DNA from 2 places in the Hymenobacter terrigena genome. Region 1 is predicted to be linked to the other one. Evidence: riboswitches for the same ligand, from Rfam matches in the RefSeq annotation. Region 1 holds a riboswitch; the other holds the start of a gene.

Evidence for each region. A riboswitch is a leader RNA that binds a small molecule or an ion and turns the genes downstream of it on or off. The one in region 1 is predicted to bind cobalamin.
Region 2: linked by a shared signal. The riboswitch ahead of ACYU7Q_RS11540 (acyl-CoA thioesterase) and the one ahead of ACYU7Q_RS20725 (TonB-dependent receptor plug domain-containing protein) in region 1 are both predicted to bind cobalamin.

The regions. Positions count from the first base shown of each region.
Region 1 is NZ_BAAHBU010000005.1:366,653-375,418, reverse strand. Features, by position in the region: gene ACYU7Q_RS20730 (DUF5074 domain-containing protein) at 1-415, opposite strand, end outside; gene ACYU7Q_RS20725 (TonB-dependent receptor plug domain-containing protein) at 458-2,434, opposite strand; cobalamin riboswitch at 2,598-2,812, opposite strand; gene ACYU7Q_RS20720 (transporter) at 2,841-3,671, opposite strand; gene ACYU7Q_RS20715 (TonB-dependent receptor) at 3,774-6,203, opposite strand; gene ACYU7Q_RS20710 (divalent metal cation transporter) at 6,424-7,797, opposite strand; gene ACYU7Q_RS20705 (cation diffusion facilitator family transporter) at 8,070-8,766, shown strand, end outside.
Region 2 is NZ_BAAHBU010000002.1:1,113,765-1,122,530, forward strand. Features, by position in the region: gene ACYU7Q_RS11515 (FdhF/YdeP family oxidoreductase) at 1-1,963, opposite strand, end outside; gene ACYU7Q_RS11520 (DUF7009 family protein) at 2,022-2,369, opposite strand; gene fdhD (formate dehydrogenase accessory sulfurtransferase FdhD) at 2,494-3,363, opposite strand; gene ACYU7Q_RS11530 (cation:dicarboxylate symporter family transporter) at 3,563-4,849, shown strand; gene ACYU7Q_RS11535 (putative sulfate/molybdate transporter) at 4,953-6,128, shown strand; gene ACYU7Q_RS11540 (acyl-CoA thioesterase) at 6,176-6,607, opposite strand; cobalamin riboswitch at 6,754-6,978, opposite strand; gene ACYU7Q_RS11545 (MDR family MFS transporter) at 7,020-8,591, opposite strand; gene ACYU7Q_RS11550 (SDR family oxidoreductase) at 8,725-8,766, opposite strand, start outside.

The DNA.
Region 1 (8,766 bases):
GCCACTCCGTCAGGTAAGCCTTGTCAGCAGAAGCGGCCACCAGGTAGCGCGGCTGCGAAAGTCCAGTGATGGTGCTCAGGGCTTTAAAATCGGCCAGCTTCACCACCTGAATGGCATCGGTGCCGTTGCCAATCAGGTAGGCATTATCGCCCACCACGGTCATCGACTGCAGAATGGCTCCCAGCTGGCGGCCGCTGTTGGCATCGGCAAACCGGTCAAGTTGCACACGTTTCGTAGCCTTGTCGAACAGGCTCACCGCGCCGTTGGAATTGCCTTCGTTCACCACATACACCGAATTGGTGACGGTGACGGCGGGCGCGGGCGTCTCATTTTTCTTCGGGTCGCAGGCCGTGGTGAGGGCAAAGGCGGCCAGCGCAACAGCCAGCAAGCGCGGAGAAGTAGTGGGGTATTTCATCGAAAACGGGTTAGAAAAAAAGAGGTTGATGTAACGAAAATCCTAGCGCTTCGCTACCCGTAGGCTCAGCATGAAGGAGCGGGGCGGCATGGCGTGGTTGAGGTAGGTTTGATAGCGGGCGTTGGTCAGGTTGTAGCCCTGCACCAGCAGCGTGAAGCGGGCCGGGCCCTGGTCGAAGTGCCGGCCCGCACCGGCCTGCACCAGCAGGTAGGCGGGCAGGAAGTCGGCAGCACCGGGCGTAGTGTAGCGGTAGCTGCTGGCGTTGGCGGTGGCGTTCAGCAGCCAATGGCCGCGCCAAGTGGCCTCGGCGCTGGCAGTGGCGGCGTGCAGCGGCACATAAGCCAGCTGGTTGCCGATGGGCTCGGCATCGGCGGCGTAGCCCTGCTGCTTGCGGGCCTGGGTGAAAGCATACGTAGCCCGGAAAGCCGTTTGCCAAGTGCCCTGCTGGCGCTGCAGGCTGGTGGCCACTTCCAGGCCCTGAGTGCGCACCAGGCGCAGGTTGAGCGGCGAAAAGCCAATGGCCGTGGGCACCCACTGCACCCAGTTATCCACCAGTTGGCGGTAGGCCGTGAGCTCGGTGCGCCAGTGCCAGCGGCGGGTGAGGTCGGCTTCGTACTGCAGGCCGGCTTCGTAGCCCCAGCCGGTTTCGGGCAGGATATTGGGGTTGCCGGTGGGCCAGTACCGCTCGTTGAGGGTGGCGGCGCGGTAGCTGCGGGCCGCGCTGGCTTTGAGGGTGAGCAGGCGCACGGGGTTCTGGCCAGCCAGCGGGGCGGCCCGCCGGTACAGGTCCCACTCCAGGCCCGCTGCGGGCGCAAGGGGCGGCTGTTGGTTGGGCACGGCGGCTTGGCGCACGTTTAGGTTGAAGCGCAGTTCGGGGCGCGGGTCGTAGCGCAGCAGGCCAAAGGCGGCAAAGCGGTTTTCGGTGATGGGCGAGGCATAGCCCTCCACGGTGGCGGCGAAATGCTGGGCCTCGGCGCCCAGGCGCAGGCTGGCGCGGGGGCCGAAGGTAAGGGTGTGCTCGGTCTGGGCCTGGGTGGTGCGCAGGTCAGAGTCCTGCGGCTCCAGGGTGTCATCGCCGTAGCGGATACCGTCCTGCACGTAGGCCACGCGCACCAGGCCTTCGTAGCGGCCAAGTTGCTGGCGGTATTCGGTGAGCAGGCGGGTGCTCCGGTCCAGTTCACGGCCGTGGCGGTTGGCCAGGCCCAGCACAGCCTGAATCTGGCGGTCGGCCCGGCTGAGCCAGGCGGCGGCCGTGAGTTGGCCGCCCTCTCCTATCCGCAAACGCACATCCTGGGTCACGTTCCACTGGTTGAAAGCAGCGTTTTGCTGGCGCAGGCCCGGCGTGCCGGTGTAGCTTTCGGGGAGCGGAAAGTCGTTCTGGGCGGTGCGGTAGAGCGCGGTGGTGCGCACGGCCACCCGCGCGGTGCCGTAGCTGGCTTCGGCCGTGCCCGCCCCCAGCTCAAAACTGCCGGCATCGGCCTGCACGCTGCCCCGCAGCCCGCCCCCGAAGGCCGGCTGGCCGCTCAGCAGCACGGCTCCGCCCACGGCCCCGGTGCCGTAGAGGGCGCTACCCGGCCCGGCCTGCACCTGCACCTGGGTATTGCCGCCCACCGGCAGCAGCGAAAAATCAGCCTCGCCCAGCGAAGAAAAATTGATATTGAACCCGTTCCAGAGCACGGCCGTGTGCCGCGCCGTGGTGCCGCGAATGCTAACGGAAGCCAGCTGCCCCGGCCCGTAGTTCTTAAAATAAATGGGCGTGCGGGCCGCCAGCGCCTCGGCCAGGGTAGCGCCCCGGAACTGGCTGAGCGCGGCTGAATCGAGGGCGTAGCGGGTGGTGCCCAGGGCGTAGCGGCTGGTGCGCTCGGCCGCTACCGTCACCTCGGCCAGCGTGTGGACGCGGCCGGTGAGCGTATCGGGCCGGCCCTGGGCGGTGGCCAGCTGGGGCAAAACGCAGAGCAGGCTGCCGCTCAGCAGGCGCGCACAGCGCGTCAGGCCCCAGTCAGCAAGCAAACAACGCATTGGAATCAAATTTTCGGTCAGGAAAATTCGATTCAAAATCTGCCGGCAGCCGTCTCCTTTTTAGAAGCCAACCAGCGCCAGACCGAGGCCGAAAAACAGTTAAAATCCGGCCCACTAAGACGAGCCAGCTGTTCTCTTTCTCCATTCGTCCTCCGCGAATGCTGAACCTGTGAATGTCCGGGCAGGTTTCCTGGCTTGCTCCGCCGAGCGGGCCGCCTTCCCATTCAGTCAGTTGATAATCAACCGACAAACAGTGGCATTCGTGGCCCGCCCCGATGTGAAGCGTACAGTTGCGGGGACAGCTCCGGCATTGAACCGAATTCCCTTTTCAGCCGCGCCCCGCGATTGGGGTCTGGCACCTTGACGGCGCAAAGGTACGGGAAGGACGCTTAGCAGGGCGCAAGCCTTAGCGCCGGAAGCTCATGCCGATGAAATATTCACGGTCCACGGAATTGGTGATGGGCAGATGGGTACCGAAATCGAGCTGTACGTTGTCGCTCACGTCGAGCTGTGCCCCGGTGTTGATGGAGCTCAGCCACGAGGACTGGCGCACGTCGCGGTAGCCCACCAGCTCCACAAAGGCCTGAAAGAGCTTGGTAAACTGATAGTCAGTGGTGAACGTGGGCGTGAGCTGCAGGTAGTGTGAGTGGGTTTCGCGGTCCCAGTACACCTGCGTAGCCACCTGCCCGCCAATGCTCCAGGGCTTAGTGAGCTGGTACACCACGGGCAGCACGGCCCCGTACTCCACGGCCCCGTCGCCGCGCGGGCCGCCGGTGGGCAGGGTCACGTAGCCAATCAGGCCCAGGGCCCAGCGGCTGTCGTCGTCGCCCACCAGCGTGTGCTTCAGGCGCAGGTTCAGGTCGCCGAGGCCGCGGAATACGGCCGTCTGGCCGGGGTCGGCGTCGTCGTAGTTGCGGGTATCGGTGTAGGAATCGAGGCCCACTTGTAAATCCGTCCGGTCGGTGAGGCCAATTTTCGCCAGGGCGTGGTTGATGTACCAGTCGTGCCCGTAGGCCGTGCCCTCGCGGCGCGTGAGCAGGCGCAGGGCATCGGTTTCGTACTGAAAGTGGCCCGCATCGACCGAATACGGACTTTCGGTAATGCCGGGCCGGTCGGGCACCATGGGGCGCATGTATTTGCGCGGCGTAGGATTGAACAGGTTAAATTGATGTTTATCAATATGAAACGTGTCGTTTTCAACGCCCTGCTGTGCGACGGCCGAGTGCATTAGCATCATTAAAAACAAACAAAGCGTACCTAAACGAAGCATAGCACAAAGAGAAAGAGAGCCCCGCATACGCTGTTTCCATCTGAACAGTCGTCTTACATCAAGGTTAATTTAGAACGGCACCACCACTTTCACGCCCACGTTCCGGCCGGGGTTGTAGATGCCCGAGCGGCCGTTGGGCGCGGCAGCGTAGTATTCGAAGTATTTCAACCGGTTGAGGTGGGCCTGATAGGCGACATCAAACACGTTATCAACCTGCACGATGAGCTGCACCACCGGCCGGCCGCCTGGGGTAGCCAGGGTGGTGCCGGCCCCCAGGCCCAGCAGGGCGTAGCCGGCGGTGGCAGTTTCGGTGTTGTCGAGGGCGTAGAAATGCTTTTGACTGGCGCTGCCATCTACGGTGGCCCGGAAATAGGTGCCCGTGAGGCGGCCCTGGCCGCTGGGCAGCGTAGCGCGCACTTCGGAGCGGGCCCGTAGCGGCGGGATGAGCGGAAGGTAGCGCGCGGCTTCGCCCTGGCGCTCCAGCAGACTGGCATCGGCATTCTGCCCGCTCACGAAGGCCACGCTGTTGTTGAGCGCCAGCCACGGCAGGGCGGCGGGCCGCCAGTTAAGGGTGGCCTCCAAGCCGAAGAGCCGGGCGGCCGACTGCTGGAACTGGTAGGTGGTGTTGCCGGGCACGATGACGACCGGCTGCCCGGCCTCGTTCAGCAAACGACCCTGGTAAATGAAATTCTGCACGTAGTTGTGGAACACCTCTACCGAGGCATCCAGCGTGGTTTGGTGCCAGAGCATGCCCACGTCCTGCTGCCAGCTGAACTCGGGCCGGAAACTGCGGTTGCCGAGGTACACAATGTGCGCGCCGGGGTCGAGGCCGTTGGAGCCGATTTCGGGGATGTTCGGGGCGCGGTAGCCCCGGGCCAGGTTGGCGCGGAGCGTGAGCTGTTCGGTAGCCACATAGCTCGCCCCCGCACTAGCCGACACGCCCTGGTATCGCTGCCGAAATGCCGGAAACGGCAGCTCCGCTCCTACCGCGCCGGGCTCGGCCGCGTCCGCAAAACCCGTGGCCGCGTTGGGGGCGATATAAAAGTCATTCCAGGTTACGAGGCGGGTATCGTAGCGCAGGCCGCCGCTTAGCTCCAGCTTGCCCAGAGGCTTTTTCAGCAGCAGGAAGCCGCCCGCGTCCACCAGGTTGTAGTCGGGAATGGGGAAATCGGTGGCGTTCTGGTGGCGGTTCAGTTGGCCCATGCCGTTGCTGCCGAGGCTGATTTGCAGGCCCTGCCAGTCGGGCAGGTGGTAGCGCACATCGTAGGTGTAGGTGGTTAGGCGCAGGGCTAGGCCGGGCTGGCCGGGCGCGGTGGGGTGGTTGAATTCCTCCCGCGTGTTTTGCTGCGCCCCCAGCAACAGGTGCAACTCGCCGCCGCCCAAATGAACTTGCGTTTTGGTGAATACCCGGTAGTGCCGGATGCGCTGGTGCAGCGGGCTGATGGCGTAGGACCCCAACTCGTCGTCGCTCACCAACGGCCGGTTTTTGATGTCATCCAGCCCGCTTTCGGCCACCTGGCGGGTGAAGCGGCGGCTGAGCGAGTCGCGGCTGCCATCCGGGATTTCCTGCTGGTTGTCGTAGAGCGTGAGGTACCAGTGCGAGCTGCCCCAATGCTTACTCACGCCGGCCATCCCGGTCAGCGTCAGCTCCCGAAAACCGGTGTTGTACACTTGGCCATCCACGCGGTTGCGGTAGTCGCGCGCCAGGCGGTGGCTGGCCCGGAAGCTGGTCTGGAAACCGTGTTTCTGGTAGTTCAGTCCCAGCGAATTCCCCACTAAGCCGTTGTTGGATTGGTACTCATTGAGAACTTCGCCGCGCAGCCGGCCCTCAGGACCGGATGGCAAAGCGGGTAGCAAATTGACTACGCCGGCTACGGCATCAGAGCCGTAGAGCAGGCTGGCGGGGCCTTTCACCACTTCCACGCGCTCGATGTCGTAGCCGTCTACTTCCACGCCGTGCTCGTCGCCCCACTGCTGGCCTTCCTGGCGCAGGCCGTTGTAGAGGGTCAGCACGCGGTTGTAGCCCAGCCCCCGGATGAACGGCTTAGAAACGTTGGGGCCGGTAGTCACGGCGCTCAGCCCCGGAATGCCCCGCACGGCCGCGTCAATCACATTCGTATTGGCATTGAGGTTGATTTCGCGGCGGCTGAGCGTGGCAATGGGCACGGGGCTGCGCCGAATTTCGGTGGCCCGGCTCACGCCCGTCACCACCACTTCGCCTAGGTCGGCGGCGGTGGCTTGCAGCAGGAAATCAACCGTCTGGGGCTGGCCGGCAGTTACCTCGGCGCGCTGTTCCCATGCGGCGAAGCCCACGGCGCTGGCCCGCAGGCGCACCGCCCCAGCCGGCACGCCGGTTAGCTCGTAATGGCCCGCCGCGTCGGCTACGGCCCCCAGCGTGGTGCCCACCACGGCCACGCTGGCAAATGGCACCGGCTGGCGAGTAGCACCATGCACTACACCACCAATGCTAGACGCCTGAGCAAAAGCCAATTGCGGCATTAAAAAAATCAATTTCAATAGTATTTTCATAGATATTTTATTCGATATAAATGGGCACAAGAATTCTGCGCCGCAGAATGTGCGGATGCTAACGGTGAAGCCCAATGCTGATTGGAATGAGGGATGGACTACAACGGCGAGTTATTCACCCGCCTCACCCACTGGCTCGCCACTCACGCGTTCACGTGCAAGCTGCGGCCAGCGGGACCAGTAGAAATTATCAGGCAAAGAAGGTTTGCCAGAGCAAAAACACGTTGAGAATGATGATGATACCCGACACTACCCAAGCCACGATTTTCACCCACGGCCGATTCACAAACACGCCCATTTTGGCCTTGCTACTGGTGAACAGCACCAGCGGCACCACCGCGAAGCTGAGCTGAAACGACAGAATTACCTGGCTGAGCACCAGCAGCTGCCCTGTTCCCTTCTCGCCGTAGAGCAGAGCCACTATCAGGGCCGGTATCACGGCAATAAGCCGTGTAATGAGCCGCCGCACCCAGGGTTTCAGCTTCAAATCGAGGAAGCCTTCCATCACAATCTGGCCGGCCAGCGTGCCGGTCAGGGTCGAATTTTGGCCCGAGGCGAGCAGGGCGATGGCAAACAGCGCACTGGCCGCGCCCGCGCCCAGCACCGGCGTGAGCAGCTTGTGGGCGTCGGCAATATCGGCCACGTCCTCATGGCCCTTGCCGTGGAAGGCGGCGGCCGCCGTTACTAGGATGGCCGCATTCACAAAAAACGCCAGAAACAGCGCCACCGTCGAATCAATAGTGGCAAACTTGATGGCCGAGCGTTTGCCCGGCTCATCTTGCGGGAAAGCCCGCGTTTGCACGATGCTGGAGTGCAGGTACAGGTTGTGCGGCATCACCGTAGCGCCCAGAATACCGATGGCCACGTACAGCATCTGCGGGTTGGTCACCACTTCGAGGCGCGGAACCAGGCCCTTGCCCAGCGCCAGCCAATCAGGGTGCGAGGCAATGATTTCATAGAGGAAACAGCCGAAAATCAGCGCGATAAGCCCGGCCACGATGCTTTCGATGATGCGAAAGCCTTTGTTCTGAAAGTACAGCACCACCAGCACGTCCAGCGTGGTGAAGACCACGCCCCAGGCCAGCGGCAGGCCAAACAGCAGCTTGAGCGCAATGGCCGAGCCGATGACTTCGGCCAAATCGCAGGCCGCGATGGCAATTTCACACAGTACCCACAGCATCAGGCTGATGGGGCGCGAGTAATGGTCGCGGCAGGCTTGGGCCAGGTCGCGCCCGGTCACGATGCCCAGCTTGGCCGCCAGGTGCTGGAGCAGCATGGCGAACAGGTTGGATATCAGCACCACCGACAGCAGTGTATAGCCGTAGCGGGCCCCGCCGGCCAGGTCGGTGGCCCAGTTGCCGGGGTCCATGTAGCCCACGGCCACCAGCAGGCCCGGCCCCCAGAAGGCCATCAGCTTGCGCCAGAACGACGCATCGGCCGGCGGCACCTTGATGCTGGCGAAAACCTCGCTCAGGGAGTTGCCCCGACGGGCATGGCGCCAGCCAGTTTCCGGTGTCTCTACCGGTGTCTCTACTTGGGTATCAGGAAGAATAGCGGGAGGCACGATAATCAGGAGATAAAGCTGTGAAGCATTTTTTAGATTAGCCTAAAAATAATTTTCGACTGCCTTAAATACAAGATTAAGCGAAAAAAGTTGCGTCCGTCCGGCAATTATTCGCCGGGCCGGAAAAATCCGGCACTGGCGCAGGCATCGGCTGCCGAACCATTTAGAGTAAATCGGGCATTAGCAGCAGTGGCATTTGGCAAAGGCCCGCTCGGAATACGCCGCCCCGCTTGCGCTTGGTGCCCGACCTTTGCACCGAAATATCCCGCTGCATGACGCCCTCCCAAACCAAGTACCGCCTCGGCCTGCTGTCCCTCGTGGTCAGCGTTGGGCTCGTGGCCATCAAGTTCTACGCCTACCACCTCACCCGCTCCCAAGCGGTGCTCACCGATGCGCTGGAAAGCATCATCAACGTGGCTACCAGTGGCTTTGCGCTGTATAGCCTCTACCTGTCCAGCCTGCCCAAGGACGAAAACCATCCCTACGGCCACGGCAAAATAGAGAACCTGTCGCTTGGATTTGAAGGGGGACTGATTTTCATGGCCGGCGCATTCATCCTTTACAGCGCCAGCGGACACTTCTGGCACCCTCACCCCGTGGCCCGGCCCGACTGGGGTGTGTTGCTGCTGGCCAGCACCGCCGTGGTCAACCTGGGCGTGGGCCTGCTGCTGGTGCGCAATGGCAAGCGCCTGAAATCGGTGGCGCTGGTGGGCGATGGGCAGCATCTTTACATTGATGCCCTCACGTCCATCGTGTCGTCGGGGGCGCTGGTGCTGGTGGCGGCCACGGGCATCGTGCGGTTCGACTCGGGCGCGGCGCTGCTGCTGGGCGGTTTCATCCTGGTGAATGGCGGGCGGATGATGCGCCGGGCCGTATCGGGCCTGATGGACGAAACCGATACCGCCGTGGTGGCTGAGGTCATTGCCGAGCTTCAGGCCCAGCGCCGTGCGCCCTGGATTGACGTGCACA
Region 2 (8,766 bases), on a different contig from region 1:
CCGTCATGGCTACCCAGTCGGTCTTGGTTTTGTCGCCGAGCGTGGCAATGGCCGTGCCGCAGATAATGGCTATTTCGCTGAGCTGGTCGCCGGCCAGCGGCACCAGAATGCCCTTGTTCTGGCTCACTACGCCCATCGAGTTTTCGCAGCTGGTCATCTGGTGGCCGCTCTTCTGCATGTCGATGTCGACGTGGGCGAAGCAGGGCAGCAGCAGGCTGGTTTCGCCGGTGGTGAGGTGGCCGCGGTTGAGCTTGGTGCCCACAAACACGGTGAGCTTCTGTCTGCGCATGGCTTCGGCAATGAGCTCGGTGTCGGGGCCGGCGGCCAGCAGGTTGCCGCCCAGGCTGAAGTACACCCTGGTCATGCCCAGGTGCATGGCCTTGATGGCTTCCACCACATCAAACCCATCTTTGGTGGGCGGCGTGAAGCCGAATTCTTTTTGCAGCGCGTCCATAAACGATTTCGGCATGCGCTCCCAGATGCCCATGGTGCGGTCGCCCTGCACGTTGGAGTGGCCGCGCACCGGGCAGGTGCCCGCACCGGGCTTGCCGATGGCGCCCTTCATGAGTTGCAGGTTCACGATTTCCTGAATCGTCTGCACGCCCTGGCGCTGCTGCGTGACGCCCATGGCCCAGCAGGTGATGATTTTCTGCTTGGTGGCAATGAGGTTGGCCGCTTCGAGCAGCTGAGCCCGCGAAATACCGCTAATCTCCTCGATTTCTTCCCAGCTGGTGCTGCGGATATTCTGCTCAAAATCGGCAAAGCCAACGGTGAATTCGTCGATAAATTTCTTATCGACCACCTGGCCGGGGTTCAGGTCCTCGGCCTCGAACAGGTGCTTCATGATGCCGCGCAGCAGGGCCATGTCGCCGTCCACCTTCACTTGCAGGAATACGTCGGTGAGCGGGGTGCCGTCGCCCATGAGCGCGCCGAGGGCGCGGAGCGGGTTCATGAAATCCTGCGGATTTTTGAAGGCGACGAGGCCGGCTTCAATCAGCGGGTTCACGGCGATGATTTTGGCGCCGTTGCGCTTGGCCTTTTGCAGGGCCGTGAGCATGCGCGGGTGGTTGGTGCCCGGGTTCTGGCCGATGATGATGATGACTTCGGCCTCGTGCAAGTCGTTGAGCGTCACAGACCCTTTGCCCAAGCCCAGGGTAGGGCTCAGGGCCGAGCCGCTGCTCTCGTGGCACATGTTGGAGCAATCGGGCAGGTTGTTGGTGCCAAATTCGCGGGCGAAAAGCTGGAACAGGAAGGCCGGCTCATTGGGCACTTTGCCCGAGGTGTAGAACACGGCCTCGTTGGGCGACGCGCAGGCGTTCAGCTCTTTGGCGATGATGTCGAAGGCATCGGGCCAGGCAATGGGCGAGTAGTGGTTGTCGCCGGGGCGCTTCACCATGGGGTGCGTGAGGCGGCCGGCGTTGTTCTGGTCGCGGTCGGTCATGCGCGAGAGTTCGGCCAGGCTGTATTTGGCGAAAAACTCGGGGCCGGCGGCTTTGTCGTCGGCATCCGACGCGGTGGCTTTGGCGCCGTTCTCGCAGAATTCGGCCACCGAGCGGTGCTCGTCGGGGTCGGGCCAGGCACAGCTGGAGCAGTCGAAGCCGTCCTTCTGGTTCAGGCCGAGCAGGGCCTTGGTGCCGCGCCCCACGCCACCTTCCGTCCAGCTGAACTGCATGGACTTGATAACGGCCGTGACGCCGGCCGCCACGCGGGCGCGCTCTTCCAGCTTGAGGCCGGTGAGGGCTTCGGGCGGCTGGGCCAGAATGGGATGCTCGTATTTGGCGTTGGCCACGTCGGGCGCTGGAATATGGGCGTGAATGTGCGTGTCCTGCGGCTCGGTGCGGTAGTGGTCGGGGGCAGGGGCGGCGCCCTGGTCGGGGCGCTCGCCGCTTTTGGGAGCATTCTCGGCTTTCTGCTCGTGGGCTTTGCCGGCTTTGCTGGGGTCAGTTTTAGGGGAGTCTTCCATGGCGCTCATCGAAACAGAAAGGTGGGATTTTTAGTGGCTTCAGAAGTGGCTTGATGCGCTAGTGGCGGCAATCCAAGTCCTTCTCAACCAAAATATGGAGACGCTGGTTTTCAGCGAGTGGCAAGTCGTGCGAAAAACCATTCTGGTCGGTTTCGACCCAGTTTTTGGCCAATGCAAACGGCACCAGTACGGTGAGCGCACCCGGCTCGTAATGCACCTGCACGGGCTCTTCGTTGGGAAGCGTTTGGGCCGGTTCGGAACCGCGCTCCAGCGCATAGGTGAGGCGCTGAGCGGGATTGGGGCCAAAGTGCACGGCCCCTTCCACGCGGCCTTTTTCAGCAAATTCGCCTAGCTCGCCTTGGGAGACGCGCAGGCGCAGGGTATCGTCCTCGATGCGGAGTTTCATAGCGCGGAATTGTAGTTGAAAGTTAAACGGCTGGTATCGCAAGCCGTTGCCAAACTATAGCTGTTGAGCAATTTTCTTCACAGGATTTCTTCGCTGCGGAAGGCGCGTGCACGCTGCGAATCACCTACGCACCCAACCGCCAGCCGTGGCTGTAGATGTTGAACCGCTCGTTGCGCACGAACCCCACCACCGTCATTCCGAAGCTTTCGGCGGCTTGGATGGCCAGGCTGCTGGGGGCGCCCACCGCTGCTAAAATCCCAATGCCAGCTGCCGCCGCTTTCTGCACCAGCTCGAAGCTGACGCGGCCGCTCACCAGCAAAATATGCTGGTGCAACGGCAGCCACCCGGCCAGCAGGGCCGCGCCGATTACTTTGTCCAGGGCATTGTGGCGGCCCACGTCTTCGCGCAGCAGCAGCAGCTCCCCTTCCGGCGAAAACAACGCCGAAGCGTGCTGCCCGCCGGTTTGCTCGAAGCCGGCTTGGGCGGCGCGCAGCTTCTCGGGTAGTTGGTGCACCACGGCGTAGCGCAGGTGCGGGCCAGCCGTGGGCAACACGGGGCAGGAGGCCGTGCGCACGGCGTCGATGCTGGTTTTGCCGCACACGCCGCAGCTGGAGCTGGTGTAGAAATGCCGCTCCATGGCCGCAAAATCGACTTTTACATGGGCGGCCAACTCGGCCCGGACCACGTTGCCGGCTTCTTCAGCCTTCTGCACGTCGGGGCAGGGAATGATGCCGAGCAGGTCCGCTTTATCGTGGATGATGCCTTCGGTGAGCAAGAAACCGGCGGCCAGCTCTTCGTCGTGGCCGGGCGTGCGCATGGTCACGGAAAGCGTGCGGTGCTGGCGTTGGCCGTCGGTTTCGTAGCCCAGGCGGATTTCGAGCGGCTCTTCGGCGGCGAGCTGGTCGGAGGCGGGCACGGCCGGGCCACTGCCGCTCACCTTCTGGATGGTGGCAAATTCGTAGCTGGCGGCGGGGAGGAGAATGGCGGGGTCCATGGGTGAGTCAATTCTGAAACGTCATGCAGAGCGTAGCGAAGCATCTTGCCCGCAGTTAGTAAACCAATCCTTAAACGAAAAGGATTAGTGGTGACGGGCAAGATGCTTCGCTCTGCATGACGGCCTTTCAGCCCGCCATTCTTTTCGGCATGACGTTCTTGCGATGCTCTTTCAACTGTCCGTCTATCCTGCCCTGCCTATGAAACTTAAACGCCTCACCCGCAACCTTACCTTTTGGGTGCTGCTGGCCATTGTGGCCGGGGCGCTGCTGGGCCACTTCCGGCCGGCCCTGGCCGTGCAAATGGAGCCGCTGGGCAAGCGCTTCATCGACGTGGTGAAGCTGTTCATCAACCCGATTATCTTCCTGACCATCACGCTCGGCATCAGCACGATGGGGGATTTGAAGAAGGTGGGGCGTATTGGGGGCAAGGCGCTGCTGTACTTTGAAATCGTCACCACACTGGCGCTGCTCATTGGGGTGGGCGTGGCGGCGCTGGTGCGGCCGGGTGCGGGCGTGAGCACCGGCAAGCTCGATACCGGGAAAGTGGGCGAGTTCACGAAACGCGCCTCGGAGTTCTCGTGGGGCCATTTTCTGGCCGATAACCTGACCTTGCAGGTGCTCATCGTGGCCATCATCCTGGGCATTGTGCTGAGCAAATACGGCGGCCGCCGGCCCATCATTCACTTCCTGAAGGAATGCTCGAAATACGTTTTCCGGGGGCTGCACCTGGTGATGATGCTGGCCCCAATTGGGGCATTTGGCGGCATGGCTTTCACAATTGGGAAGTACGGCATTGCCACGCTGCTGCCGCTGGGCAAGCTCATGGTGACGGTTTATCTGACCATGGGCTTGTTCGTTTTTCTGGTGCTCGGGGCCATTCTGCGCTACTGCCATATCGGGATGTGGTCGTTTCTGAAATACATCAAGGCCGAATTGCTGATTGTGCTCGGCACTTCTTCTTCCGAAGCCGGCCTGCCGGGCCTCATGGAAAAGCTGGAGGGCATGGGCTGTGCGCAGCCGGTGGTGGGGCTGGTGGTGCCCACGGGCTATTCCTTCAACCTCGACGGCACCACGATTTACCTGTCACTTTCGACCCTGTTTCTGGCCCAGGTATTTCACATCGAGCTTTCGGGCGCGCAGATTCTGACGATGATGGGCATTCTTATGGTGACCAGCAAGGGCGCGGCGGGCGTAGCGGGCAGCGGCTTTGTGGTGCTGGCCAGCACGCTCACGGCCATGAAGGTGATTCCGGTGGAGGGCCTGGCCCTGCTGCTGGGCGTGGACAGGTTTATGTCGGAAGCCCGCTCCATCACCAACTTCATCGGCAACGGCGTAGCCACTATTTTCCTGGCCCATACCGAAGACGCCCTCGACCACGAAATGGCCGTGGAAGCGCTGGGCAAACGGCTGCGGCCGCTGCGGTTCCGGCGGGATTTGACTAGCGGTGAGTACTTGGGCGAAGTAGCCGAAAAGGCCGCCGAGTAGCCTGTAGCGTAGACTCTGCGAGTCCGCGCTTGCCTGATGCCGTTGAACGGTGCGCACCGGCGCGGACTCGCAGAGTCCACGCTACCTCCCGACCTTTGCCCTTATGCAGCCCACACTTTCACCGCTCACCCCCACGCGCCCGCCCATCCGCTTCGACCGCAACGAGCTGGCCGGCGCGTTCGGCGACCTCGGCACCGACCTGCCGCTGCTCATCGGGGTCATTGCCGCGTCGGGCATCGACAGCGCGAGCGTGCTCATTCTGTTCGGGCTGATGCAGGTATTTACTGGGCTGTGGTACCGCATGCCCATGCCGGTGCAGCCGCTCAAGGCCTTCGCGGCGCTGGTCATCGCCCAAAAAATCCCGGGGCGCGTCATTTTTGGCGGGGGGCTGGCCATTGGCATCAGCATGTTTTTCCTGTCGATAACCGGGCTGATTGATGGGCTGGCGCGGCTGGTGCCCAAGGCCGTGGTGCGCGGCATTCAGTTTGGGCTGGCCTTGCAGCTGGCCACGCTGGCCCTCACCAAGTACGTGGGGGCCGATGGCGCGGCGGGCTACGCGCTGGCGGCGGCGGCCTTTGCCGTGACGGTGGTGCTGTTTGGCAACCGGCGCTGGCCGGCAGCGCTCATCGTCATTGCCCTGGGCGTGGCGTATGCGCTGGTGTTCAAGCTCGATTTGGCCACGGCGCAGCGGGCCGTGGGCCTGCACCTGCCCGCCTGGTACCTGCCGCAGTCGGCCGATATCCTGACCGGCGCGGTGCTGCTGGCGCTGCCCCAGATTCCGCTTTCGCTCGGCAATTCCATCCTGGCAACCAAGCAGGTGGCGCACGATTTATTCCCCGAGCGCGAGCCGCTCACCATCAAAAAAATCAGCTTCACTTATGCTTTGATGAATTTGGTGAACCCATTTTTCGGGGGGTTTCCGGTGTGTCACGGCTCGGGCGGGATGGTGGGGCACTATGCGTTTGGGGCGCGCACGGGCGGTTCGGTGGTCATTTACGGCAGTATTTTTCTGGTGATGGGGTTGTTTTTCAGCCAGGGCTTTGCCGAGGTGGTGCAGATTTTCCCTCTGCCGGTGCTGGGCGTTCTGCTGCTGTTTGAGGCGCTGTCGTTGGCCACGCTGCTGCGCGATGTGAGCGGCAGCCGGGCCGACTTGCTGGTGTCGTTGCTGGTGGGCCTGCTCTGCGCCGGGCTGCCGTATGGCTACCTGGTGGGTTTGGTTGTGGGCACGGCCATCTACTACGCCATGCAGCGCGGCTGGGTAGGGTTGGGAAAGCACTAAGCCACCGACTGCCCCCGCCCCTGCCTTACCAACGTTGGCAGGGCCTGCTACGAGGTCAAAGGTGGCGTTACCATCGTTGGCAACGGTGGTTCTTCGGCCAGAATGCGGACGGGCCGTTTGTGCTCATCAACGGCCACGAAGGTGAAGAGGCCGGTGACGGCCTTGTGACGGTCTTCCGAGTACATCTGCTCCACGAATAGCTCCACGCGCACTTTGAGGCTGGTGCGGCCCACGTGCTCGATGTTGGCCACCAGCTCCACCAGCGAGCCGCCGGGAATGGGGTGCGTGAAATCGACCCGCTCGGAGGACACCGTCACCATTTTCAGGCGCGAGAAGCGGGTGGCGGCGATGAAGGCCACCTCGTCCATGAGCAGCAGCGTGGTGCCCCCGAACAGGGTATCGTAGTGGTTGGTGGTGTTGGGAAATACGGCTTTGAAAATGCGCGTTTCGGCGCGGGCAATGCGGTCGGCAAGAAGCATGGGCAGGGGGATAAGAGGTGATAAACGGCCTCCGTTTGCATTCAAGCCCCGTTTTAGAAAAGCCAGCCACCGGCCACACCACGCCCCGGCCGCGCCCCAGGCGCAGCGGCACGGCACCGCCGATGCCAGCCCCAAAGCGCGGGGGCAGCATCACTCGGCGGCCGGCAGGTCTCCTGACTTGTTTCGGGCCGGCCCCGCCCTTCTCAGCCCGCTTTCCGCGGACCAATGGGCTTGCAATGGGGCCACCGGCTCCGGCCCATCGGGGCCGGGAAACTCACAGTAGCGCGTCTGTTCGGGAGTTGCACCCGATTCCCTTTTAATCTTTACCCTGGCCGAAACCAGGACTAAAAACCGTCCGCTGATTGAAGGAAATCAAACCGAGAACCAACGCGGCGAAGGTACGACCCCGCCCCTACTCTGCCATCACCGGCACCTTTTCATTGGCCTTGCGCAGCGGCAGCTCCGGCACCAGCAGCGTGAGCAGAAAGCCGCCCACGACGAGCAGAATATCCACCATATACACCCGTCGGATGGCCGTGGCGAAGGCGGCCCGCACCGCTGGGTCGGCCGCGCCGGCAGTGGTGGCGGGCACGGCCGGTCCTTCCGCTGCCACGGCTGGGTGGGCCGTAGTGGTAGTTTGCGCGGCGGCGGGCAAGCTGTGAGCCAACGTAAAGGTGAGTACGGCACCCAGGGCCGAAGCGGCCAGCGCACCACCAATCTGCCGGAAAAACTGGCTGGCCGAAGTAGCCTGGCCCATCAGCGAGGGTTCGGTAGCATTTTGCACGGCCAGGGTGTAGAGCGGCATGGTGGGCCCAAGGCCCAGGCCGCACACCGCCAGGTAAATGAGCACCTGATAATACTGCACCGTGGGCGGCATGGTGGCCAGCAGCGTGAGGCCCACGAGCAGCAAGGAGAGGCCGCCCAGCATCCAGCGCTTGTAGTGGCCGAAGCGCGACACCATCTGGCCAGCCAGCATTGAGCCCGTAACCACGCCCAGCGACAGCGGCATGAGGCTGGCCCCGGCCCGCGTGGCCGACTCGCCCAGCACGTTCACCATAAAGAGCGGCTCGAAAATGATGACGCCCAGAAAAGCCCCGCCCATGCAGAACAGCGCCGCATTGGCCGTGCGGAACACCGGATTTTTGAACAGGCCAAAGTTGAGAATGGGATTCTCGTGCCGCAGGCTGCGCACCACAAACAGCGCCAGGGCCACCGCCGCCCCGGCCAGCAGCCCCAGCGTGAGCGCGCCCGACCACGGGTAGAGCGCCCGATTGAGCTGCAGGGCCACCACCAGCGGCCCCAGCCCGGCCATCAGCAGCGCGGCCGAGACAAAATCGAACGGCTTGGGTGCGGTGCGCGGGCGCAGCGGCGGCATTTGGGTGATGATGAACCAGAGGGCCAGCGCACCCAGCGGCAGGTTCACGTAGAACACCAGCCGCCAGCCCGCCACGCCGGGAATGAGGTCGGTGCCCTTATCCGTGAGAAACCCGCCCAGCAGCGGCCCCAGCACCGACGACGTGCCGAACACCGCCCCCGTAAAGCCCTGGTAGCGCCCCCGCTCGGCCGGCGCAAACAAGTCGGCAATGATGATGAAGGCCATCGCAAACAGCCCCGCGCCGCCAAATCCCTGAATGGCCCGAAACGCCACCAGCTGCGTCATGCCGTCGCCCAGCACGGGCAGCGTCCCGAACTCGCCCGCCAGCCCGCACAAGCCCGAGCCGACCAAAAACACGCTCACGGCCACAATCTCAATGATGCGCCGCGAGTACATATCGGCCAGCTTACCATAAATAGGCACCAGCGCCGTACTGGCCACCAGGTAGGCCGTGGCCACCCACGTAAACCGGTCGAGCCCGTGCAAATCGGCCACGATGCGCGGCAGGGCCGTGCTCACAATGGTCTGGTCGAGCGAGCCCAGAAACATGGCCAGCAGGATGCCGGCGAAGGTGAGCATCTTCTGGCGGTGGGTGAGGAGCTCGGTCAAAACAGGAAGGATTGAGGCTTCAGGCAAGAGGCCATAGTGACTTGTAGCGTGGACTCTGCAAGTCCGCGCTTATAGGAAAAGAACCGCAGGCTGTTTGCTTGGACTTGGAGGGCGCGGACTCACAGCGTCCACGCTACAGCAGGGAGCGAATCCAGCCGCCATCCACCGGTATCGA